2 regions of the Brevibacillus sp. AF8 genome follow, and region 2 is predicted to be linked to the other one. Evidence: a T-box and tRNA genes for the amino acid it is inferred to sense, from the RefSeq annotation. Region 2 holds a T-box; the other holds one or more tRNA genes.
What was found. The T-box of region 2 lies ahead of ileS (isoleucine--tRNA ligase). A T-box ahead of a tRNA ligase gene usually reads a tRNA of that ligase, here a tRNA-Ile.
Positions count from the first base shown of each region.

Region 1 (11,136 bases), on a different contig from region 2:
AAGAGGGTGGTATACCGGTTTGAACAAAATCGGTGGTTGTGGAGAACTGTTCAGGATGGAGCCGAGGGAGCAGAAAGGTAATCGGCGATTTCTGCTAGCTTATGCTCTGCAGCTTCGCGGACGGCCTTGGGAATGAAAAATACTTCTTCGGATGAGGTGTTCATATAGAACTTTGCTTCCAAATACGGATGACCCAGTTTGACATTCAGTTCCCCTTTTCCGGTCGTTGTGCTGGTGTAGTTCGTAGGGATGCGCAAAAAATACGCGCTGCTGCTGGCGGAGTCGTACATGACGACATCGTACGTGGGCATACTGTCCCCGCCTGATCGATGAAAGCCTTGTTGCCGCAGCATTTTGTCAACATAAGAGAGTGGCTGAACGACACCGGTAAGGGTCTTGTTTTTTAACCGCATGGACATCCTCCTCGGTTCAACCATTGAGAATCGAAGCTTAGTCTCATACTATGTACGGCAATGCCGATTCAGACTTGTAGAATAAAGAAAAGAAGGAGTGGACGAGGATGGAACTTAAGGCAGATTTACATACCCATACAAAAGCGTCAGACGGTACCTGCGAGCCTGCGGAAAACGTACGTTTGGCGAAGGAGGCAGGACTTGCTGCACTGGCGATCACGGATCACGACACGGTAGCGGGGATACCAGAAGCAATGGAGGCAGCCCGCGCAATCGGCGTGGAAATCATTCCGGGAGTGGAAGTGAGCTCCGTAGGGAAGGGGCAGGATATTCACGTTCTTGGCTATTTTGTCCCGTATGAAGACCCGGCTTTTGAAGAGCGACTCTTCCGTTTGCGAGAGACAAGACATGAGCGTAACCAACTGCTGATCGCAAGGCTGCAGGAGCTCGGCATCGACATTTCATTGGAAAAGGTATACCGCCGCAAGCAGGGCACGGACAAAAACATCGGGCGACCGCATATTGCAGAAGAACTGATTGAGCTGGGTGTCGTTTCAACGATCGCAGAGGCCTTCGATAAGTACTTGGGCAAAGGGGGAGCGGCTTATGTCAATCCTCCACGTATTACCCCGCAGGAAGCGATCACGCTGATCCAAGAGGCCGGCGGAGTGGCGGTGCTGGCTCATCCAGGTCTGTATGACGATGATGAGCTGGTCGAAGAGTTGATTGTATTCGGATTGGACGGGATTGAAGTCAATCACCCTGACAACGATGAGGTTCAAAAATTGCGCTACAGCAAGTGGGCAGCGCAATACGGACTTGTTGTAACGGGCGGTTCTGATTTCCATGGCTGGCGTGGAGAGGAGCCGTTTCATGCGATGCTCGGCTCTCATACGGCAACGATGGATGCTGTTGAACGGCTACGTGCGATTGCGGCGAAGCGGAAGGTGTAATTCATCCATACGAAACAGAAGCGACCCTCTTCTTTTTTATGGGAAGAGGGTTTTTTGTGAGCTTAAAACAATGCGAGCAAAAAGGATATCCCTAACCACAAGCATAAAGGGGTATACAATGCCGTATCTTGACGGGCAAACTTCGTATTTTTTACTTTTTTAAAAAAGCCAATATAGGTAAAGTCTCCCACAGCGCGTAGGACAAATACAGCGGCACAGGCAATGCATCCCCATTGAATCAAAGAAGGGGCTAATACAGGCGGGAGGTAACCGTTTTGGGCGAGCAAAATGTAAGCGGCACAAGCCAGCAAGCAGGCTACGACGATCGTACCGCCTTTCCCGGGGGAAAAAGTCCGGCGTGAATGATCAGCTGTTGTGGGAATGACGGAATCAGTCCCCCATTTTCCTCCGAATGCCCAATAGAAATGCAGCAAGGACACGATGACTAAGAAGATAGCAGATGAGATGGTGAAAACATGCGTCATGGGAAGGCCTCCTATGATTCGTAAGGTTTTTTTCGAAAGATACGCATTCGTATGTTTTTGGGTGAAAAAATCCCTGCGCAAGACAATCTGTCAGGCAGGAAGCGGGTATTCAAATCCAATTCATAAAATGATCCAAGGGTACGGACATATCAAAAGGCGCTTCCAGCTCTCGGCGCACGAGCCAACCAATATAGAGGAGATACGCGAGTTGAGCACGTGCCGTTGCATCGGCCGGAGCCAGCCCTTTTTTCTCATACAAGGAGGTAACGAAGCCGATCCTGCGCTGCTCGATTTCCACGAGACGCTTGGATAGGGGCGGATGCTGTTTCGCCCAGTTGTAGATGGCGGCCTCAATTTTTCGCTCGCTGCTAAAAACGCTCGACAACAGCTGTTCCAACGACATGTTGTCTGAGTGTGGCGCTCGAATGATTCGCTCCGTCGCATGCTCCTGCCAATAATCGATCATGGAGTCCAGAAGCGCTTGACGATCTGGAAAGTGATGATAAAAGCTACCCTTGCTGATCTTCAGTTTTCTGGCGAGGGGTTCCACGCGAACAGCGTCAATGCCTGCTTCAGCCAACATATCGAGCCCTGCCCGAATCCAATCTTCACGTACGTATTGCATGGCTCACCTCAAAAGATACGGCGTCGTATGTTTCTGAGTTCATGTTATTCCACCTGGTGAGAAGTGTCAAGAATCATTGAATTTTGTATTGACATTCACACTAGTGTAAAGCTTTAGAATCGCAATCAAGAGCAACAGACCTTGTATGCAGCTCTTGATCATCTCGCTTGAGAAAAATAAAAGGAATGGAGTGTCAGATCGATGAAAACAACATCAATTCCCGCGTCTGTAACAGTTATTGGCCTTGGCCATATGGGAGTAGCACTCGCGGATGCTTTTCTAAAAGGCGGTAATCCAACGACTGTCTGGAACCGCTCAGCAGATAGAGCCAAAGGTCTAGTCGAGAAGGGGGCAGTGCTGGCGGGCAGTGTAGATGAGGCAATCTCGGCAAGCAACTTGGTTGTTGTTTGCTTATCGACCTACAAAGTCATGCATGATCTACTAGAGCCCTTGAAAAATGAATTATCAGACCGTGTCATCGTCAACCTCACCACCGGAACCCCGGAGGACGCACGCAAGACAGCCAAGTGGGTAAGCGAACGCGGTGGGCAATATCTCGATGGAGCGATCATGGCTATCCCTCAAATGATTGGACTGCCCGAAACACTCATTTTCTACGGTGGGTCGAAGGCTCTATTTGAAGCATATGAACCGACATTGAAACTGTTGGGAGGTAACGCTGCCTATCTCGGTGAAGACTATGGAGTTCCGTTGATCTATGATTTGTCGCTGCTTACCATGATGTATGGGGCTTGGTATGGCTCTATGCATGCACATGCCCTATTAAGTACGGCAAACATAACAGGAACAGAGTTCCTTCCATACGCAACCAACTGGGTAAATCACTTGATTGCGCCGCTCTTGACAGACCCGGTTGCCGCACGTGCCCGTGATGAAGGAAACTTCACGACCGATGTGTCCAATTTGAATACGAACAAACTAGGACTTGAACACATCATCCATGCCAGCCAGGAACAGGGAATCCCCGTTGATTGGTTGATGCCATTGCTAGAATTGGCCACACAGAAAGTAGCAGAGGGCTACGGTGCTGACTCTTTGGATCGCGTGATTGAGGCCATCCGGAAACCGCTGGTGAAATAATTTTTTTCTCTGGTGCCAATGAAAAACAACCTCGCTTCGCATGATGATCAGCGCGAAAACGAGGTTGTTTTTCCAAATGAGGGAATGGAGCTGCACGCAGTTTCTGTTATTCGCGAATGGATTTGACCATCGCAATATGCTCGATACCTGCATCGTCAAATAAGTCGCCAAAAGGCTCATAGCCGAGCTTTTCATAAAACCGTTGGGCTTGCGTCTGTGCGTTCAGTTTCAGGCTGTCATACCCGTGTTGTTTAGCCAGCGCTTCCATCTCAAGCATGATTTGGCGGCCCAGCCCGGTACCGCGTTCTGTTTTGGCAACCGCCACCCGTTCAATTTTTCCCACGCCTGGTGCGTAGGTGCGGATACGGCTTGCGCCCACTGGCTTTCCATCGCGGTAGGTCACAAAATGAATCGTCTCGCCATCCAGTGTGTCATGCTCATCGATTTCCAACTCTTCCGGTACTTCCTGTTCCTCGATGAAAACGACACGGCGTACAGACAGGGCATCCGCCAATTCTTGTTCAGTGGTGACTCTTTGGATCTGGTAGGTTTGCAGGTTCATCGATATTCGTCCTTTGTTAGAAAATATCCCTCCCTACGATATTCGCAGGGAGGGTTGGTGGTTAAGGATAGGGTGTTTATTTTTTGAGAAGGAAAGTCTGGTAAACGCTCCAGATGCCATCCTCGAGCTGATAAATCAAGTGGAAGCGATCAATTTCGCTGTTCAGGTCAATTTTTGCCATACTCAGTTGGCCGGTTACATCCCGCAGCTCATCGTCGGACAGGTCGCGCCCGATGGTCAGATGCGGTACGTATGCGTAGGTTTCTTTTTCATTCACACACTGATTGGCAATCTTTTGATGCAACTCGTTAAATGGTTCCTTGTTTTGCACAGCCAAATAGATCACGTTGGTGGTAGGGTGGAAAGAAGATACCCGATGGAAATGAGCCGAAAAGCTGTCGGTAGAGGAGGCAACCTGCTCCAGATGGCTCACAAGCTCAGGAAGCTTGGCTTCGTCCAGCTCAAAGGCTTCCTTCAAACGAATATATGGAGGAACCAAAGCATAGCCCGGGTCATAACGTTTCCGGTAAGAGTTGGCTACTTCTTGCACCTTGCTAGATGGGAATATTACGATACTGTACATCATCAGAACCACTCCTCCTTACTATCTATCATGCTCTACAAGATCTTATTTTAACAGAAAATTCTTCATTTGTGTAATGTTAAGCGTGGGTCCGTATATTCCTTGCGACAAAGGAAAGACTGTGTAGTGCAAGGAGGTGCCGCACTGCATGCATACGGCTATGATGATCACATTCATTTTTCTCGTCCTGCTTCTATTGTCTGTGCTGACCTTCACGATCTTGACTGCGATACGAAAAGGAGAGTTCGAAGATGCTCTCGTATCGACGATTAAGGATGAAGGTCCGCAAGAAGAACAGCCACGGTAAGTTTACCCGTAAAGCGTCTTTAGCATACGCGGTAGATTGCGCTGCCAGTGGCCCCACGTATGGTCACCCTCAAACGTTTCATAAACGAGGGTGGCTTTTTTCGTGCCCAAAATCTCGCGCAGCTCTTCATTGGCCGCAAGAAGATTCAATGTGCCGCGCCCTGTGCTTACTGCCGTTTCCTCCGTCCCGATCTCCAAATAAATGGTCTGCGGTACGGAAAAGTCAGTGTCAGCTACCAAGCGATTTAGCTTTGCGTCCATGGCAATCGACTGGCAGGCAACTTGTCCAAACGTATGTGGATAGTTGAGCGCCGTGAACAGAGAGACAACTCCGCCCAAAGATTCGCCAAGAAGTGTTCGTGCGTTGCCCAAAGGATGTGTGGAGTAATGCGTATCGACATAGCTCACGACTTCTTCGGCGAGGAAGCGACGGTAGGCCATGTGCTCCTTGCCATCCGGATGATAACGGTCGTTCCGTTTGCTTTTCTCGACAGGGAGAAAGACAGCGATGATATCAGGCAATTCTTTGTCCCCATTCAATTGATCCAGCAAAGAAGCCATTCTGCCCATTGCCAAGTAATCTTCTCCATCTTGTACGAAGAGGACTGGATACGAGTAGAGTGGCGAGTAGCGTTGGGGTGTGTAGACAATCAGCTTTTCCGGCGTCCCCAAATGCCGGCTTTCCAAGATGATTTCCTCAAGGGCCACTGCGGTGTCCTCCTTATTGGGATATTCCTGTTCATTATTATACAGGAGCGAGCGGGCGTGCCCAAGAGTTTGGGTGCAGAGTCAGGCTTTGGGCGAAAGATTGTCGCAATTTGGTCAGCGTGTGATACTATGGTAGGAAACGACTTCACTCGATTTGTGGAAGGGGTTGTCTCTTATATGAAGAAGCAAGTACACAGCATCGAAGTCAGAAACGCTGCTCTCGCACGTTTGGCAGAACGCGGAGTGACGGTGGATGATATCGCAGAAATCGTCTATCTCATGCAATCGCCTTACCATCCAGATCTCACGATGGCGCAGTGCATCGAGAGCGTGAACGCGGTCTTGGAAAAAAGGGAAATGCAGCACGCCATCCTGGTTGGCGTTGAGTTGGATACGTTAGCAGAGAAGGGCCTCTTGTCTGAGCCGCTTCAATCCATTATCGCGTCAGATGAAGGACTGTTCGGATGCGACGAAACATTGGCGCTAGGCTCCGTATTTGGATATGGAAGTATCGCAGTTACCACCTTTGGACATTTGGATAAGCACAAGGTCGGGGTGATTAAAAGACTGGATACCAAGTCGGCAGAGGGACGCGTTCACACATTTTTGGACGACCTCGTGGCGAGTGTGGCAGCCAATGCATCTAGCCGCATGGCGCATCGGATGAGAGATGAGCAGGAGGCGGACTTGGTACGAAGCGAGGCGTTGAAGCAACAGGAAGCCGAGTTGCGTGTCGAGGAGAAAGGGAAAGGTACGGAGCAGGCGGGGTAGGTTAGGTTTGGGATGATGGAGTATGTTTCAATCGTTACCTAATTATCTTGTTTCTTTTTGTAACCTTTCTTGGATTGCCTTAAGTCTGTCAGGAGCCAATTCTTCACCGGTGGAGCTTAAGTGCCTTGATGCAGTCATGTATGATGCGATGCCATCATGCAAGGAATCCCATGTTTTGGTAGGGGATGTGGGCAGCAGCGGTGGGGAATGGCTTTTTACAGGTAAAAACAAGCCTGATTTCACTGGGTTTCTTAGTGTTCTTTTGGTACGAGTGAAAATTTTTACAAGAAATTATTCATTTCCTCTTGAAATCCATTTTACGATGCTGTATAGTAATAAATGTGATCGACGTCCGATACGATTCGGGCCCTTAGCTCAGTTGGTCAGAGCGGTCGGCTCATAACCGATTGGTCGTAGGTTCGAGTCCTACAGGGCCCACCATTAAACGATCACACATATATCCCATGATCCGGTAGCTCAGTTGGGAGAGCACCATCTTGACAGGGTGGGGGTCGCTGGTTCGAACCCAGTCCGGATCACCATAATATAAACGCTAGAACCCTTGAGAAATCAAGGGTTTTTCTTATGTTTATAACGACCCCACTAGTTCCCTTTTTTACGATCAAGAGCAAATTGGTGCCGAAGTGGTGCCCTTTATTCGACTAAAGATTTTTTGGTGCCATTTGGTGCCGAAAAGAACATTTCCCCGAAAGCATCCGCTGTTTCCTTTTGCATGTGTGGTGTAATGTGCGAGTAGCGATCCAGCATCTTCACACTTGACCATCCCATACGCTCCGCTATGCGTTTATTGTTCTCTCGCATTTTCAAAGCATAACGACATGAGTATGACGTAGATCGTGAAATCGAATTCTTTTCAGTCCTGCTTTTTCAGTAAGGCGATGAATGGTTAGTAATTACTTCTGATTTATGAAAAAGTTTGAAGCATAGATTAGACCGCCTACGGGTGGTCTTTTCTTTGAAAGAGATTTGCATTCTTAGTTAGGTGTGCCATGTGTACAAGTGAATTCAGGTTCTATCAGGTTTCCGTCTTGTCAGCTTTATGCGCAGTTGAAGTGTCTGCCTTTGGCCAGGCAGTTGTAAATTTGGCCTACGTCTGTGGCAATCAGATTGAAATCGCAAAACGACACACAATTACGCCGAAGGACGGGTTTGGTGATTGCAGGATCACCTGCGATGTTTATAGATGCTCTGCCGATCCAAAGGCTTGCGTTCCTACGTGTGTCGGGAAATCGTAATGCAGTGGAGGAAACAAAACAGCCTACTCCTTGTTTGATAGGCTGTCTTCGAAATTCATAGTAGTATATAACGTTCTTAAGCTGTCTTGCATTTTATCGTGAGTCCAATCATATGAAAAAAACTCATCATATCAATCTTTTTGGGATATCCACCAAGATGTATCTGCTTGCCATTGAGTATTTGCTATTAATTTCGATAACTTGTACGAAAAGTTAGGCTATCGTTTTATCATGGAACGCTCCAAGTATCTACGTGCAATTATCTTGTCAAAGACTGGTCATTATCAGGAAGCAATACCATTGCTCAGGGAGTGTGTAGGGGAAGCGACAAAGAACAATCTAATCCATAGAGTCAACGACCTAATAGAAGCATTGCTTTACGTTAATGACGTAAACTCCATCGAACAAGTTATCAACACAGAGGAACATAACTTCTCTTTTGATTTTAATAATGCTTACAACTTTTCAGGAATAGGGAATTATTACAAAAACAAAGGAGCCTTCCTTGTTAGTCGCGGTCATTTCAATGAGGGCATGGATGCTTATCTACAAAGTATTGTGTATTACGGAAAAATCAATCGAATCGAAGAAATAATGTCTTGGGCTGTTGAGATCAACATGCATCATTGTGAATTAAAAAAAGATATGGATTTGGAACTTCTGAAAAAATTGAATGAAGTATATAATATGGTTAAATTCGGTAAAAGAAATGAGGGGTAACATATGAGGAAGTTTTTAGCTGTCCTTTCAAGAATTTCACTGGTAATAGCTTGCTTTCTAGTTGTTGTTTCCACTGGTGCAAATAGCATGTCGCTCCCTAAAAAACCTCCTATTATTATGTATAGCGATAACCCACAAGGATAGATACGATAAACACAATAAAGCTCATAACAATTCCTAGCAATCAGCAGGCCTCATGTGTCTGTTTTCTTTTTGTTTACAAAGAAAAAAGACAAATCTTAACGATCTGTCTTCTCCCCTTGTTCTGAGGTATCCCCCCACATGATAACTATCCGGAACGCATTTCTGTAGACCGACTCCGACAGCCTTTTCCAATAGTGTGAATCTCCCAAAACTTTTTTTGCTGGCATACTCCGTTCAACGTTGAATAAAGGAGCGTCAAATTTGACACTCCCCTCAATTTTGAGGGCAGCAGCGAGGGATTCCATTACACAGTCACCTTGTTAAGAAAAGTTAAGGTTCACGTGCGTATTAGCAGTTGTTAGTATTCACGTGTGTATAACCGTGTGGATGCCCAAATAAGTGAGGCGCAATTACTTGGGAGGTTGCGGCTGTGGGTCCTTCTGACAGGGTAGGCCCTATGCGGGTCGAGCGAGCCCCGAAATCTCGCTAGATTTATTTTCGAAAAATTACTTTCGCTTTTGCTTAACCTGATCCCAGAGATGACATTTTCAAATTTTTGCATCATCAGATGACCTGAAAATCGGATCACTACAATACGAGCTTAAAACGAAAGTGAGGTGAAAAATTTGGCGAAACCAAAGGCGAAAACTGATCAGCTGCAACAAAGGAAATTTCCAAGTCAAAATTGGCTTTAATAGTTGGTAAATCACCGCAATGGATACGCCAATTGACTAGAGATAATCGGTACGTAAAAAAGATGGTAAATGGGAAGGGCGAAACCCACAGGCGAATGCAAAGGCCCTAAAGTCTGGCGGTTATGCATCTGACCCGGACTATCCAGGAAAGTTGGTCAGCCTGAGCGAGAAGTATGAGTTGCACTAGTATGATATTGATAAGTCTGACAACTCTGTGGATAAAGAACAACCAGAATTAAAGCTGGAGGACTGGAAACGTGAATCAGGATTGAAGGCAATTGACAGTCTTGCTTGCAAAGGTCTACTGAATGATCCAGATAAATGGAAAAAGCGATTGACCGACGATCCAGTAGGAGTCCTAAACGAATTGCCCTGGCTCATGTTTACAATGTTGGACCGAGTAACAGAAAAAGCAACGAAGTAAAAGCGATAGCCCTCCTTCGGATTCAGAGTCCGGGGAGGGCTTTTTTATTTGAACAACATTATGATCTATCGACAGACCTCTTCATAAACCAGCTTGAACGAGGTAGCTCCATTTTGGTTACCATATATCATTTAAAAACATTTTTTGCATATAGCCCTATCGAGTCACGTTTAGAAAAGGAAAGAGACCTGGGTCCATAGGTGGTTCCTACATTAGGCCAGCCCCGTAATCGGGCTACAGACTGATGATAAGTATATATTGGTTTGTTACATTTTATGGGTAAGAAATTTAGCCTGAGGGAGAGTAAGCATGTGAAAACTGTATGGCGAATCAGTATTTATCTCATCGTTTTTGTTGTCTTAGTAGGAGGTGCAGGCACACTCGGGTTCGTCAATACAATGAATGAGGTAATGTCGGTTTACGATAAAGCCGCACCTGCATTGACGAATGTGCAGGTACCGAAATATGACGCAAACAAACCGACAGTGGCAGTGTTACTGGCGAATGAATCAACAGAAGTGTTCGATTTTCTCGTCCCATACGAGATGTTTGCGATGACGGAAGCTTACAATGTATACGGCGTTGCACCCGATCGTGAAATAAAATCACTAACCGGCGGACTCGATGTCGTTCCGCATTATTCGTTTGACGAAATGGATGCGATGCTCGGCAAAAGCCCGGACATTATCGTCATACCGTTTATGCCGATTCTAGATGAGAAAAAATATACGCCTGTCCGCGAATGGATTCAGAAGCACGCAAGCGACAAGACTTTATTGCTTTCCATTTGCAATGGGGCAGAAAACCTGGCTGATACCGGCTTACTTAACGGCAAATCTGCCGCGACGCATTGGGGAGACATCGACCGACTCATTAAACAATATCCGAAAGTCCAGTGGGTGAAAGATCTGCGCTACGTCCCACAAGGCAATATCATATCTTCTGCGGGTCTGACATCGGGAATTGACGCTACACTATATGTCATCTCACAGCAGTTGGGTGAGGAGGCGGCGGAGAAAGTAGCGGTAGAGATGAACTATCCATCTTACGATTACGTGAAAAAACCGCAAATGGAACCGTTCACTGCCGGGCTCAGCGATATAACGTTCATACTTAACAACGCTTATCAATGGAACAAAGTAAAAGCGGGCGTTCTGCTGTATAACGGCGTTGATGAACTAGATTTGTCCGCCGCATTCGATACGTACGCTGCTTCTGGCACGACTTCGACGTTGACTGTTTCCGGTGCAAACGAACCGATCGTAACGAAGCATGGCCTTAACTTAGTCGCGCGCTATCAGATAAAAAACGTGCCGAAACTAGCGAAAATGATTGTCGTCGGTGCCGATGCCGAATCAGCCGCCGCCAAAGACATCAACCAATGGAACGA
Region 1 is NZ_JAGQDN010000008.1:133,533-144,668, reverse strand. Features, by position in the region: gene KB186_RS13130 (MBL fold metallo-hydrolase) at 1-81, shown strand, start outside; gene KB186_RS13125 (hypothetical protein) at 51-413, opposite strand; gene KB186_RS13120 (PHP domain-containing protein) at 521-1,366, shown strand; gene KB186_RS13115 (DUF3995 domain-containing protein) at 1,429-1,851, opposite strand; gene KB186_RS13110 (TetR/AcrR family transcriptional regulator) at 1,961-2,476, opposite strand; gene KB186_RS13105 (NAD(P)-dependent oxidoreductase) at 2,678-3,577, shown strand; gene KB186_RS13100 (GNAT family N-acetyltransferase) at 3,684-4,139, opposite strand; gene KB186_RS13095 (YjcG family protein) at 4,216-4,725, opposite strand; gene KB186_RS13090 (hypothetical protein) at 4,871-5,029, shown strand; gene KB186_RS13085 (alpha/beta hydrolase) at 5,032-5,736, opposite strand; gene KB186_RS13080 (phosphatidylglycerophosphatase A family protein) at 5,914-6,507, shown strand; tRNA gene KB186_RS13075 (tRNA-Ile) at 6,872-6,948, shown strand; tRNA gene KB186_RS13070 (tRNA-Val) at 6,974-7,049, shown strand; gene KB186_RS13065 (hypothetical protein) at 7,995-8,483, shown strand; gene KB186_RS13060 (hypothetical protein) at 9,537-9,746, shown strand; gene KB186_RS13055 (DJ-1/PfpI family protein) at 10,058-11,136, shown strand, end outside.
Region 1: it encodes a tRNA-Ile, which carries the amino acid that the T-box ahead of ileS (isoleucine--tRNA ligase) is inferred to sense. The anticodon was not compared.

Region 2 (11,136 bases):
CGCTTTTACGAAGGAAAAACGCAGATGGAAGTAGCAGAGGAAATCGGTATTTCACAGGCACAGGTCTCCCGATTAGAAAAAGCGGCAATTGCCCATATGCAAAAGCACGTTCAATCGTAATGAGAAACCACATAGGTGACCCGGCGGTCTTGTACCGTTCGGGTTTTTTGTACGAGCGGAAGCATTCGTTTTCAATCGACTTACTTTTTGGCAAAGAAGCGGACATATTCCTCTTTGGACTCATATACTGAAAGTAACGGAGAAAAGAAGGTGAGGAAGAATGGTAAAAATCTCTGACTTCCAGACCAAAGAAGTGGTGAATATTCTTGATGGGAAACGGCTTGGGCAAATTTCAGATTTGGAGATCGATCTGCGTCACGGGCGCGTAGAGGCTATCGTCGTACCGGGACCAGGCAAGTTTCTCGGCTTCTTTTCTGCCGGGAACGATTACGTCATTCCTTGGCGCAATATTGTGAAGATCGGGAAAGATGTGGTGCTTGTTCGGATGGAAGAAGCACTTAAAGTTGAAGTAAAAACTTCAGGTGGAGATGAATACTAACGGAGTAAAGGGAGAAAGGCACGGATAGCCTTTCTTTTCTTTTCGGCTATGGTATGATTAGCCATATGAGGAAGGTGACAACATGAGAGAACCATTTGGCAGGGTAGAGGATAAGTCAATCTTATCGTTAACAGAGTGGGAGCAACAATTTCCTGGATTAGTGGCGGGGTTTACTATTCGCTCAGGCGGGGAAAGTGAACAACCGTACGGGTCTTTTAATATGGGGCTGCATGTGGGTGATGAATCTGCGAACGTGGTAGCCAATAGACGCAAGCTGGCAGAACAAGTCGGGATGTCATTTTCGGCGTGGACATGCGCCGATCAAGTGCATGGTAATCAGGTATGCCAGGTTACAGCAGGCGGTGCGGGAAAAGAAAGTCTGGAGGACGTCATATCTGCAACAGATGGTTTGTTTACTCTTGAAAAAGGAGTCATGCTGACCTCGTTTTACGCGGATTGTGTTCCCCTCTATTTTCTAGCCCCCCAATCAGGTGCAATCGGACTTGCACACGCAGGCTGGAAGGGGACAGTGGGCCGTATTGCCGAGGAAATGGTGAAGGCAATGACGAAGCACTATCAAGCAAAGCCAGAGGACATTCTCGTCGCAATTGGCCCATCCATTGGCGGCTGTTGCTATGAAGTTGATGAGCGAATCATGACGCAGGTACGCACTTGTGCAGGCAATTGGGAAAAAGCAGTGATCTCTACCACAGGGGATCGGTATATGCTGGACCTTCGTCAACTGAACACAGCGATATTGCTCGAAGCAGGAATTTCTTCCGGGAATATTTTAGCCACGAATTGGTGTACAAGCTGCAGAACAGACTTGTTTTTCTCTCATCGCAAGGAAGCCGGAATACAAGGAACTACCGGGCGCATGGCTTCTTATATCGGCTGGAAGGAAAACCTATAGAAGAAAGGGAAGGGTTCGTTATGACCAAGGAACAAGAATTGTTAAAAGAACGACTGCAATCCATCGAGGCAAGAATTCAGGCTGCTTGCGATCGGGCGAACCGCAAACGTGAGGAAGTAAAAATTATTGCCGTGACCAAGTATGTCGACGCAGATGCCATTGGGGACTTGCTCGCTGTAGGCGTTGAGAATATCGGGGAAAATCGCGTGCAGGATGCCCTGCCGAAGCACGAGCTACACGGCGATAAAGGGATCTGGCATTTTATCGGGCACCTCCAGACGAATAAGGCAAAAGAAGTCGTAGGAAGATTCCCGTACATCCATTCTCTGGACAGAATTTCTTTGGCACAGGAGCTAAATCGACGCGGTGAAGCGCTGGATCATGTCGTAAAATGCTTTTTACAGATCAATATATCCGGTGAAGAGACAAAATTTGGGCTTAGTCCCAATGACGTATTGGCTTTTTTGCGCGAAACCAGTAATATGAAACATATAAGTATCGTTGGATTAATGACGATGGCGCCTGTTGTCGAAAATCAAGAGGAAGCCAGACAGGTGTTCCGTGGCCTCTATGAGTGGAAGCAACGGATTAACGAGATGGCATTCCCGCACGCACAGGTGGAAGAGCTGTCTATGGGCATGTCTAGTGATTTTGAAGTGGCCATTGAAGAGGGAGCTACATATATTCGTTTAGGATCGGTATTGGTCAAGCCGGAGTAAAGGAAAGCAGACCAAACCACGGAGTAAGAGAGGAGGAAGAGTATGGGTGTTATGAATAAATTGATGGGGTTTCTGGGGTTAGAAAACGAGGAATACATCGAAGAGACAACAACAGTGGAAGAGGAAAGAGAAGAGCAAGAGTCCTCGCACAAACGCCAGCCAGCAATCGGCCGAGCTAACAACGTGGTACCGTTTCAAGCACGGGAAAAGGAGGGAATCCGTTTGATTCTCTGTGAACCCCGTCATTACAGTGACGCACAGGATATCGCCGATAACCTGCGTCATCGTAGACCGGTTGTGGTCAACCTCCATCGCGTGGAAAAAGACCAAGCCAAGAGAATTATCGACTTTTTGAGCGGGACGGTCTACGCATTAAACGGCGATATCCAAAAGGTCGGAGACACGATCTTCGTGTGCACGCCCGATCATGTAGATATTCAGGGTACGATCTCCAGTGTGTTGGAAGAGTAGCCAATTAAGACGAATGTAAAAGGGTGAGCCAATGACTGCTGTCATTTCGATTTTAAATTTTGCCTTTACGGTATATCAATACATGATTATTGCTTACATTTTGATGTCATGGGTTCCTCAAATGAGGGGTACAGGCATCGGTCAGTTACTGGAAAGACTGGTTGAGCCTTATTTGGCGCCATTCCGCCGGTTTATCCCACCGCTCGGTTTCATCGACATCTCCCCGATTGTCGCATTGATTGCACTGCGTTTTGCCCAATCTGGCCTGTACGCCATTTTGCAACAAATCATGTTCTAGGCGAGTGAAACGATGAGCATATTTGACCATTTTTCAAAAGAAGAACGTCCCTTTGTTGAACGGGCGCTGGAAATGCTGACGCAAGTAGAGCGGAAGCAGGCCATGCGCCTTACTGATTTTGTAGACCCTAGGCAGTTGATGATTTTTCAGAGTCTATCCTCACAAGTAAGAGATGTGAAGGTTTCTCCTTATGGAGGCTACGAGGGTGCCGAGCGAGTTCGTATTATCATCCATCCGGAGTATATCCCTGTAGAGCCTGATGACTATCGCATTACCTTATTGGCAATCAAGGCTGATCAGCGCTTTCATGTGCTGGAGCATCGAGATGTGATGGGGGCCATGCTGGGTGTCGGGATGAAGCGGGAGAAATTCGGTGATATGCTGACAGATTCAGCTGGCAGCTATGCAATTGTAGCAGAAGAAGTTGCTGATTTTGTCTGTGCGCAGGTGACGCAAATTCACCGGACTTCTGTTCAGTTTGAACGGGTAGAATGGGAGGACTTTACACCTCCTGCTCCCAAGTTTGTTGAAAAAACGATCACCGTACCATCACCGCGAATTGACGCGGTCATCGGAGAAGTACACAATATGTCTCGCGCAAAAGCACTTGTGCCCATTCGAGCGGGAAAAGTAAAAATCAACTGGAAAGTAATCGAGGACCCATCGTATCAACTCCAGATGGGGGATATGGTATCACTTGCAGGATATGGTCGGTTCAAAATTCTTGAGGTAGCAGGTCCAACACGCAGCGGAAGACTCCGCATGATTGTCGAACTGGTTACATAAGATGGACCAAGGCGCAAAAAAATGTAAAATACGGCAGGAAACACTGCTATTCCTGTCGAAATAATTGAAGACGAATTATCGGGAAAAGTGGGGGGTTCATGTGCCATTAACGCCGTTAGATATACACAATAAGGAATTCAGCACAGGCTTTCGTGGGTATAATATTGACGAAGTGAACGAATTTCTCGATCAGGTGATCAAAGATTTTGAGCTCTTGATAAAAGAGAAAAAAGAACAGGAAGAGCGCGTAGCTATTCTGAATGAGCGCGTAGATTACTATAAGAGTTTGGAAGAAAATTTGAGCAAGTCGATTTTGGTGGCGCAGGAGACAGCGGAGGATGTGAAGTCGAATGCCCGCAAGGAAGCGCAGCTCATCTTAAAAGAAGCCGAGAAAAATGCAGACCGAATCGTCAACGAAGCATTGGCGAAGTCGCGCAAAATCGCAATCGAAATCGAAGAATTAAAAAAACGTGCTTCGGTTTACCGTATGCGCTTTCGTACGCTTTTGGAAGCGCAGTTGGAAATGCTGGAAAATGGCGACTGGGACAGCATTGAACAGCCACAAGTTGATTCGCCTGTAACAGTTGAATAAATCATTGACGTTCGAGCAATGATGGTATTATAATGAAAGACAACTTTTTCGAAATAAAGCACTTATAGAAGTTGAACACACTTAAACAAATCATAGACGATGAACGGGAAGAGTACGTGAGCCAGCACTGCCTAGAGAGTCGGGAAAAGGTGAAAACCCGGCCAGTTGCTTTCGCAGAAAATCACCCGGGAGTTCAATATCCGAAAACCGAGAACCTTGATGGTTGCACAGGTGAGTAAGTGAGCGCGTCATTCCCGTTACGAATGAGTGAAGTGGAACGAATCCGATGCAGGCTTTTTTGTCGTACGGGTTTGTTCAATCAGGGTGGTACCACGGGAGCTTTCTCTCGTCCCTTTATGGGATGAGTGAAGGCTTTTATTTATTTAAGGAGTGAATCAGGCCATGGATTACAGCAAAACCTTAGCGCTACCAAAAACAGATTTCCCCATGCGCGGAAATTTGCCAAGCCGCGAGCCACAGATGCAAGCGGTATGGGAAGAGCAAAATATTTACCAACAAGTGTTGGATCGTACAAAAGACCGCCCGTCTTTTGTCTTGCATGATGGCCCTCCATATGCGAATGGAGACATCCATATCGGTCACGCACTGAACAAAATCCTCAAGGATTTCATCGTTCGTTACAAATCCATGGCAGGCTTTTACGCGCCGTACATCCCAGGCTGGGATACACATGGTTTGCCGATTGAGCAAGCGATTATCAATGCACAAGGGCTGGATCGTCGCAGCATCGAAGTGAACGATTTCCGCCAACGCTGTGAAGAGTATGCTTGGTCCTATATCGACAAGCAACGTGACCAATTCAAGCGTCTGGGCGTTCGTGGAGATTGGGAAAACCCTTATGTAACACTCCTGCCTGAGTATGAAGCCAACCAAATTCGCGTATTCGGCGAAATGGCGAAAAAGGGCTATATTTACAAAGGTCTGCGCTGTGTGTACTGGTCTCCGTCTTCTGAGACGGCTCTGGCTGATGCAGAAATCGAATACAAAGACAAGCGCTCTCCTTCTATTTACGTCAGCTTCCAGGTAGCAGATGGAAAAGGCAAGCTGGACACAGAAACAGGCGTTGTTATCTGGACAACGACTCCTTGGACATTGCCAGCAAACCTCGCGATCAGCCTGCACCCTGAGCTCGAGTACAACGTCGTGAAGGTGGATGACCGCAAGTTCCTGGTAGCCAACGGTCTGATTGAAGCTGCGAGCAAAGAAATTGGCTGGGAAGGCGTAGAGATTCTCTCGAGCTTTAAAGGTCAAGATCTGGAAGGCGTAGAGACTCAGCATCCGTTCTACGATCGCAAGTCTCCGCTCATCCTTGGCGAGCATGTCACCTTGGATGCAGGTACTGGTTGCGTTCATACTGCTCCGGGACACGGCGAAGATGACTTTAACGTTGGTCAAAAATACAATTTGGGTGTCCTTTGCCCGGTAGATCACGAAGGTAAAATGACCAATGAAGCACCAGGCTTTGAAGGTCTGTTCTATGAAGATGCCAACAAAGTGATTACGGAAAAGCTGAAAGAAAATGGAGCACTCTTGAAGCTCAATTTCTTCACGCACTCCTACCCACATGACTGGCGTACGAAAAAACCGGTTATTTATCGCGCGACAGAGCAATGGTTCGCATCTATTGACGGATTCCGTGAGCAAATGCTCGAAGCGATTAAAAATGTAAAATGGATTCCTCATTGGGGAGAAACTCGTCTGGCTAACATGATTGCGGATCGTGGAGACTGGTGCATTTCCCGTCAGCGTGTATGGGGTGTACCGATCCCAATCTTCTATTGCAAATCGTGTAACGAACCGATCATTAACGATACGACGATCAACCATGTTGCTGATCTGTTCCGCAAAGAAGGATCGAAAGTATGGTTCTCCCGTGAAGCGAATGAGCTGGTTCCAGAAGGGCTTTCTTGCACCAAATGCGATTGCAAGGATTTCCGCAAAGAAACGGATATTATGGACGTTTGGTTCGACTCCGGCTCCAGCCATCAGGCTGTTTTGCGCGAAAGAGGGATTGCTTGGCCAGCGGATATGTATCTGGAAGGCTCTGACCAGTATCGTGGCTGGTTCAACTCTTCTCTCTCGACGGGGGTTGCCGTATATGGCACAGCTCCTTACAAATCTGTCCTGAGCCACGGTTTTGCATTGGATGGGGAAGGACGCAAAATGTCCAAATCCCTTGGTAACGTCATCGTGCCACAACAAGTTATTGACAAGATGGGCGCAGATATCTTGCGTCTGTGGGTAGCTTCTGTTGATTATCAGGCTGATGTGCGCATTTCCGATGCGATTCTCAATCAGATCGCTGAGGTGTACCGCAAAATCCGCAATACGTTCCGCTTTCTGTTGGGTAATTTGGATGGATTTAATCCAGCAACAGACCGCGTAGCGTACGAAGAGCTGGGTGAGCTGGACCGTTATGTTCTGGCGAAAGCGGCAAAAGTCGCGAAGCGCGCACGCAAAGCGTATGATGAATATCAGTTCCATACTGTATTCCATGCCGTTCACAACTTCTGCGTTATTGATTTGTCCGCATTCTATCTGGACATTTGCAAGGATCGCCTGTATGTAGAAGCACCTGACAGTCTGAAGCGCCGCGCTGCACAGACAGTAATGTACGATTGCTTGCTCAGTCTGGTGAAGCTGGTTGCTCCACTGTTGCCGCATACAGCTGATGAGGTGTGGGCGTTCATTCCAGGAGTGGAAGAGAAGAGTGTGCAGTTGACGGATATGCCAGAAGGCGACGAGCAACATCTCAGCTTTGCAGCAGAAGCAGAGAGCAAATGGGATGCTTTCCTGGCGATCCGAGACGAGGTTCTCAAAGCCATGGAAGAAGCGCGCCGTAACAAGGTGTTCGGTAACTCTGTTGATGCGAAGCTGGCTCTGTACCCACAAACGGAAGAAGTTGCGAAAACATTGGCAGCAATGGACGATCTGGCTGACCTGTTCATCGTCGCTCACGTGGATGTATACAGCGCTTCTGCTCCGGCAGAGGCAGTACAACTCGAAGGAATTGCTGCTGTGGTCTCTGCCGCAGACGGTGGAAAATGCGAGCGTTGCCGCGTAGTAAAACCAGATGTTGGCACTCGCGAGTCGCACGCTTCACTCTGCGTACGTTGTGCTGATATCGTAGAACAACACTACGCACATGTAACAGAATAAACACGTTGATCAACCTGTCATTCCCTTTGGGGGTGGCAGGTTTTTTGCTGGTCATATTTCCTTCGGGACCAAGACATACTACCTGTTGAGGAAACCAAACAAAGGTGGTGTACAGCGTGGACCAAAAGATGGTGGCCAGCTTCCGGGAAAAGCTGCTGGAACAGAAGAAAGAACTGGAAGACCGCGTACAGGACCATTATGGCATGAGAGAACCGATGACAACCTCTTTGCAGGAGTTTGCCATGTACGATAATCATCCGGCAGATATCGGCAGTGAGATGTTTGAACGGGAAAAAGATTTGGCTCTTGATAGTCTCGATCGTGAGACATTAAAAGAGATTGATCAGGCGCTACTGCGTATGGAGGAAGGCACCTACGGCCTCTGTACGGTCTGTGGAGAGCAAATACCTGTGGAGCGACTGGAAGCATTGCCTCAGGCACAAACGTGCAAGGAGCACGCACCAGCGCCGATAATCAATGAGTCGCGTCCGATTGAAGAGGAGTTTTTGCAGCCACCCTTCGGACGAACGTCTTTGGATGAAAAAGAAGGACAGAACGGATTCGACGGTGAGGATGCTTGGCAAATTGTCGAGGCATGGGGGACATCCAGCACTCCTTTTTCGTACCAGGAACCTGACAAGACAGATTACGAAGAAATGTATATCGAGAGCAATGAGCCGGATGGCTTTGTTGAAGCCGTAGAGGAGATCGGTTACACCGATATTGAAGGCTATCACGGACCGGACAGTGTGCATTTTATGAGAAGCGGGACGTATGAGGAGTACATGAGAAAGGGAGAAGGGAAGGGCAACTTCCTCTCCTATGACGATTATGAGGGAGAGCAAGCCGAACGAGAGGGCATAGATGACTACTCATGACCAGGTAGAGATTTCAGACCTGCAAATTGAGCGCGTGGAAACGTATCCGCTGCTTCATCGTCTATCGCAAGCTTACGGTGATGCGAATGGGTACAAGCGTTATCGTACTAGTTATCTCATTCGGATTATCACACGGTCTGGAGTAGATGGCTGGGGAGAAATTATCGATTGGCTGCCAACGCTGCACAAGGGCTTTTGTGAGCGCATTATTCCGTACTTGCTGGGTAAGCAGGTGGATAACAGAGTAGCGATTGTCGATGTCATAGGAAAGTGGCATCAGCGATCGGCTTCAGGTGTCAGTATGGCACTTACGGAAATTTTGGCGAAAGTGGCGGGGCTATCTGTGTGCCAACTGTGGGGAGGCCAGATTCATTCTGGCATCCCGGTATATGCCTCCCTCCAATCCTACCGGGAAACGGAAGACTGGATGCAACAGTCATGGAAGCAAGTCAGCCAGCAAGTCGACGATGGCTTCAAGATGGTGAAGGTAAAGATTGGCGGACGCTCTGTTCTTGAGGATCAGACGCACATCGAAAAACTGATGAATTTGCTTCCCGAAGAAATTCTAGTAGCAGTAGATGCCAATCAGAGCTACGACTGTGCGACTGCAAGGAAGTGGGAGCGGCTTTTCTCCCGACATGGCAATTGGCTTTGGCTGGAGGAGCCGATGCCTATGGATCGTGCAAAAGAATATATCAAGCTTCGTTCATCATTATCCATCCCGCTTGCTGGCGGAGAAAACTTGATCCGTTGCGCACAGTTTTTGCCCTTGTATGAGGGGGGAGCCATTGATATTGCACAGCCTGACCTGATGCATACGGGGGGCATTGACGATTATCGAACGCATTTGCAAATGGCCCGTCAGTTTGGTTATCGCGTGTCTCCGCATTCCTTTGATGGCTCGCTGGCAAGATTGTATACGTTATTTGCACAAGCTTGCTTGCTGGCATGGACCAAGATGGATAGCCATCCCATTGAGCCAGTCGAATGGGACGTCATGGAGAACCCGTTTACACAATTATTTCCGCTGCGACCCAGAAACGGCGAAGTGACTCTTCCTGCTGGCGTGGGAATAGGCGTTGAACCTGACTGGGAGATTATGAACGCGTTGCGCTGGGACGGAAGCGCTTATGCGTAGGATAAGGAGTTTCGTATGGCACAAAATGCGAAAAACCTGATTGGGCTTGTCGGGGTTCCATTAGTTATGGTGCTGGGCAACTCGATGCTGATCCCTGTACTGCCTACCATGAAAACGGAAATGAAGCTCACCTCCTTACAGTCGAGCTTATTGATCACCGCTTTTTCGATTGCAGCAGGTATTGTTATCCCTTTTGCCGGCTATTTGTCGGATCGATTCGGGAGAAAAATTGTCATCATCATCTCGCTTGCCCTGTATGGTCTGGGTGGTTTACTCGCAGGGCTTGCCGCGCTGTGGCTGGATCAACCTTACATGGCTATCATGGGAGGGCGTGTGTTGCAGGGGATCGGAGCCGCTGGGACAGCCCCTATCGCGATGGCGTTGGTAGGGGATTTGTTCGATGGCGCCTCGGAGAGTAGGGCATTGGGGCTCTTGGAGACATCAAATGGGATGGGAAAAGTATTAAGTCCGATTTTTGGCTCCTTGCTTGCTCTCATCTCTTGGTACATGGTCTTCCTAGCGTTTCCGATTATTTGCGGTGTCGTCCTCCTGATGTTTTTATTTCTGACCAAGGAAAAGAAACAGGAGAAGAAGCCGCTCCCCGTCAAGCAGTACATGCATTCAATCGCGCAAGTGTTCAAGCAGCATGGAAAATGGCTTGTCCCCGCGTTTTTTATAGGGAGCATCTGCTTGTTCACGTTGTTTGGTGTACTGTTTTACCTGTCTGATTTATTGGAGGAAAAATACAAGATTGATGGTGTCATCAAAGGCTTCTTTTTGGCGATTCCTTTGCTCGTGATGAGTATAGCGGCATATGTGACAGGGATTATCATTAAAAAGAAGCTGAAGCTGATGCGTCTGTTTGTGATTATTGGCATGTTTTTGCTGGCTACGTCTTATATTCTGGCCAGCTTTGTCCAAGGGGCTTATGTTCTAATAGGCATTTTGGTCATCGGCAGCGTGGGGACGGGGATGATTTTACCGTGCTTGAACTCCATGATCGTTGGGGCCGTACAGAAAACAGAGCGGGGCATGATTACTTCTTTGTATAGCGGAGTCCGTTTTATCGGTGTTGCGATCGGCCCACCTATTTTTACCTGGTTGCTGGGAATTTCTCGGACGGTCATGTTTTTATCAATTGCAGGGTTATCGCTCGTTTTCGCTGTAGTTGCGATCTTTTTCTTGAAGCCCAAGCAGGTCGAGCAGCAAGGACAGGGTACAAAAAATAGCGAAACGAAAGCATGGCGGCAAATATCAGAGGTACTGGGAATTGAACCAGAAACGGTACATGAGGAACAACGTGAGAGAGCCATTAAAAAGTATGGTTTTGATCCAAATGAGCTCGTCAAGCGTGTATTGTCGGGAAAAAAAGAAAAGGAAAAACAATAAACAGGCTGTCTCTGTCGGTTATTCTCACCGAATACAATGTCGGAGAGCGACAGGGACGAGCCTGTTTATGATGGCTAGGACTCAGCGAAGCGATGGCGTAAAGCTCGTTCGAGTGCGAGCGGATACACATCATCTTGCAGAATGCGGCTAAACTCCGGATTGCCTTTTACATCTCGCGGGATATCCGCAAACACAATGGTGGCAAGCACGTCT
Region 2 is NZ_JAGQDN010000003.1:245,799-256,934, reverse strand. Features, by position in the region: gene sigG (RNA polymerase sporulation sigma factor SigG) at 1-120, shown strand, start outside; gene KB186_RS07520 (YlmC/YmxH family sporulation protein) at 281-559, shown strand; gene pgeF (peptidoglycan editing factor PgeF) at 642-1,472, shown strand; gene KB186_RS07510 (YggS family pyridoxal phosphate-dependent enzyme) at 1,493-2,191, shown strand; gene KB186_RS07505 (cell division protein SepF) at 2,234-2,662, shown strand; gene KB186_RS07500 (YggT family protein) at 2,694-2,960, shown strand; gene KB186_RS07495 (YlmH family RNA-binding protein) at 2,973-3,746, shown strand; gene KB186_RS07490 (DivIVA domain-containing protein) at 3,847-4,338, shown strand; T-box leader at 4,429-4,695, shown strand; gene ileS (isoleucine--tRNA ligase) at 4,741-7,518, shown strand; gene KB186_RS07480 (TraR/DksA C4-type zinc finger protein) at 7,623-8,396, shown strand; gene KB186_RS07475 (mandelate racemase/muconate lactonizing enzyme family protein) at 8,383-9,534, shown strand; gene KB186_RS07470 (MFS transporter) at 9,550-10,923, shown strand; gene KB186_RS07465 (NUDIX domain-containing protein) at 10,998-11,136, opposite strand, start outside.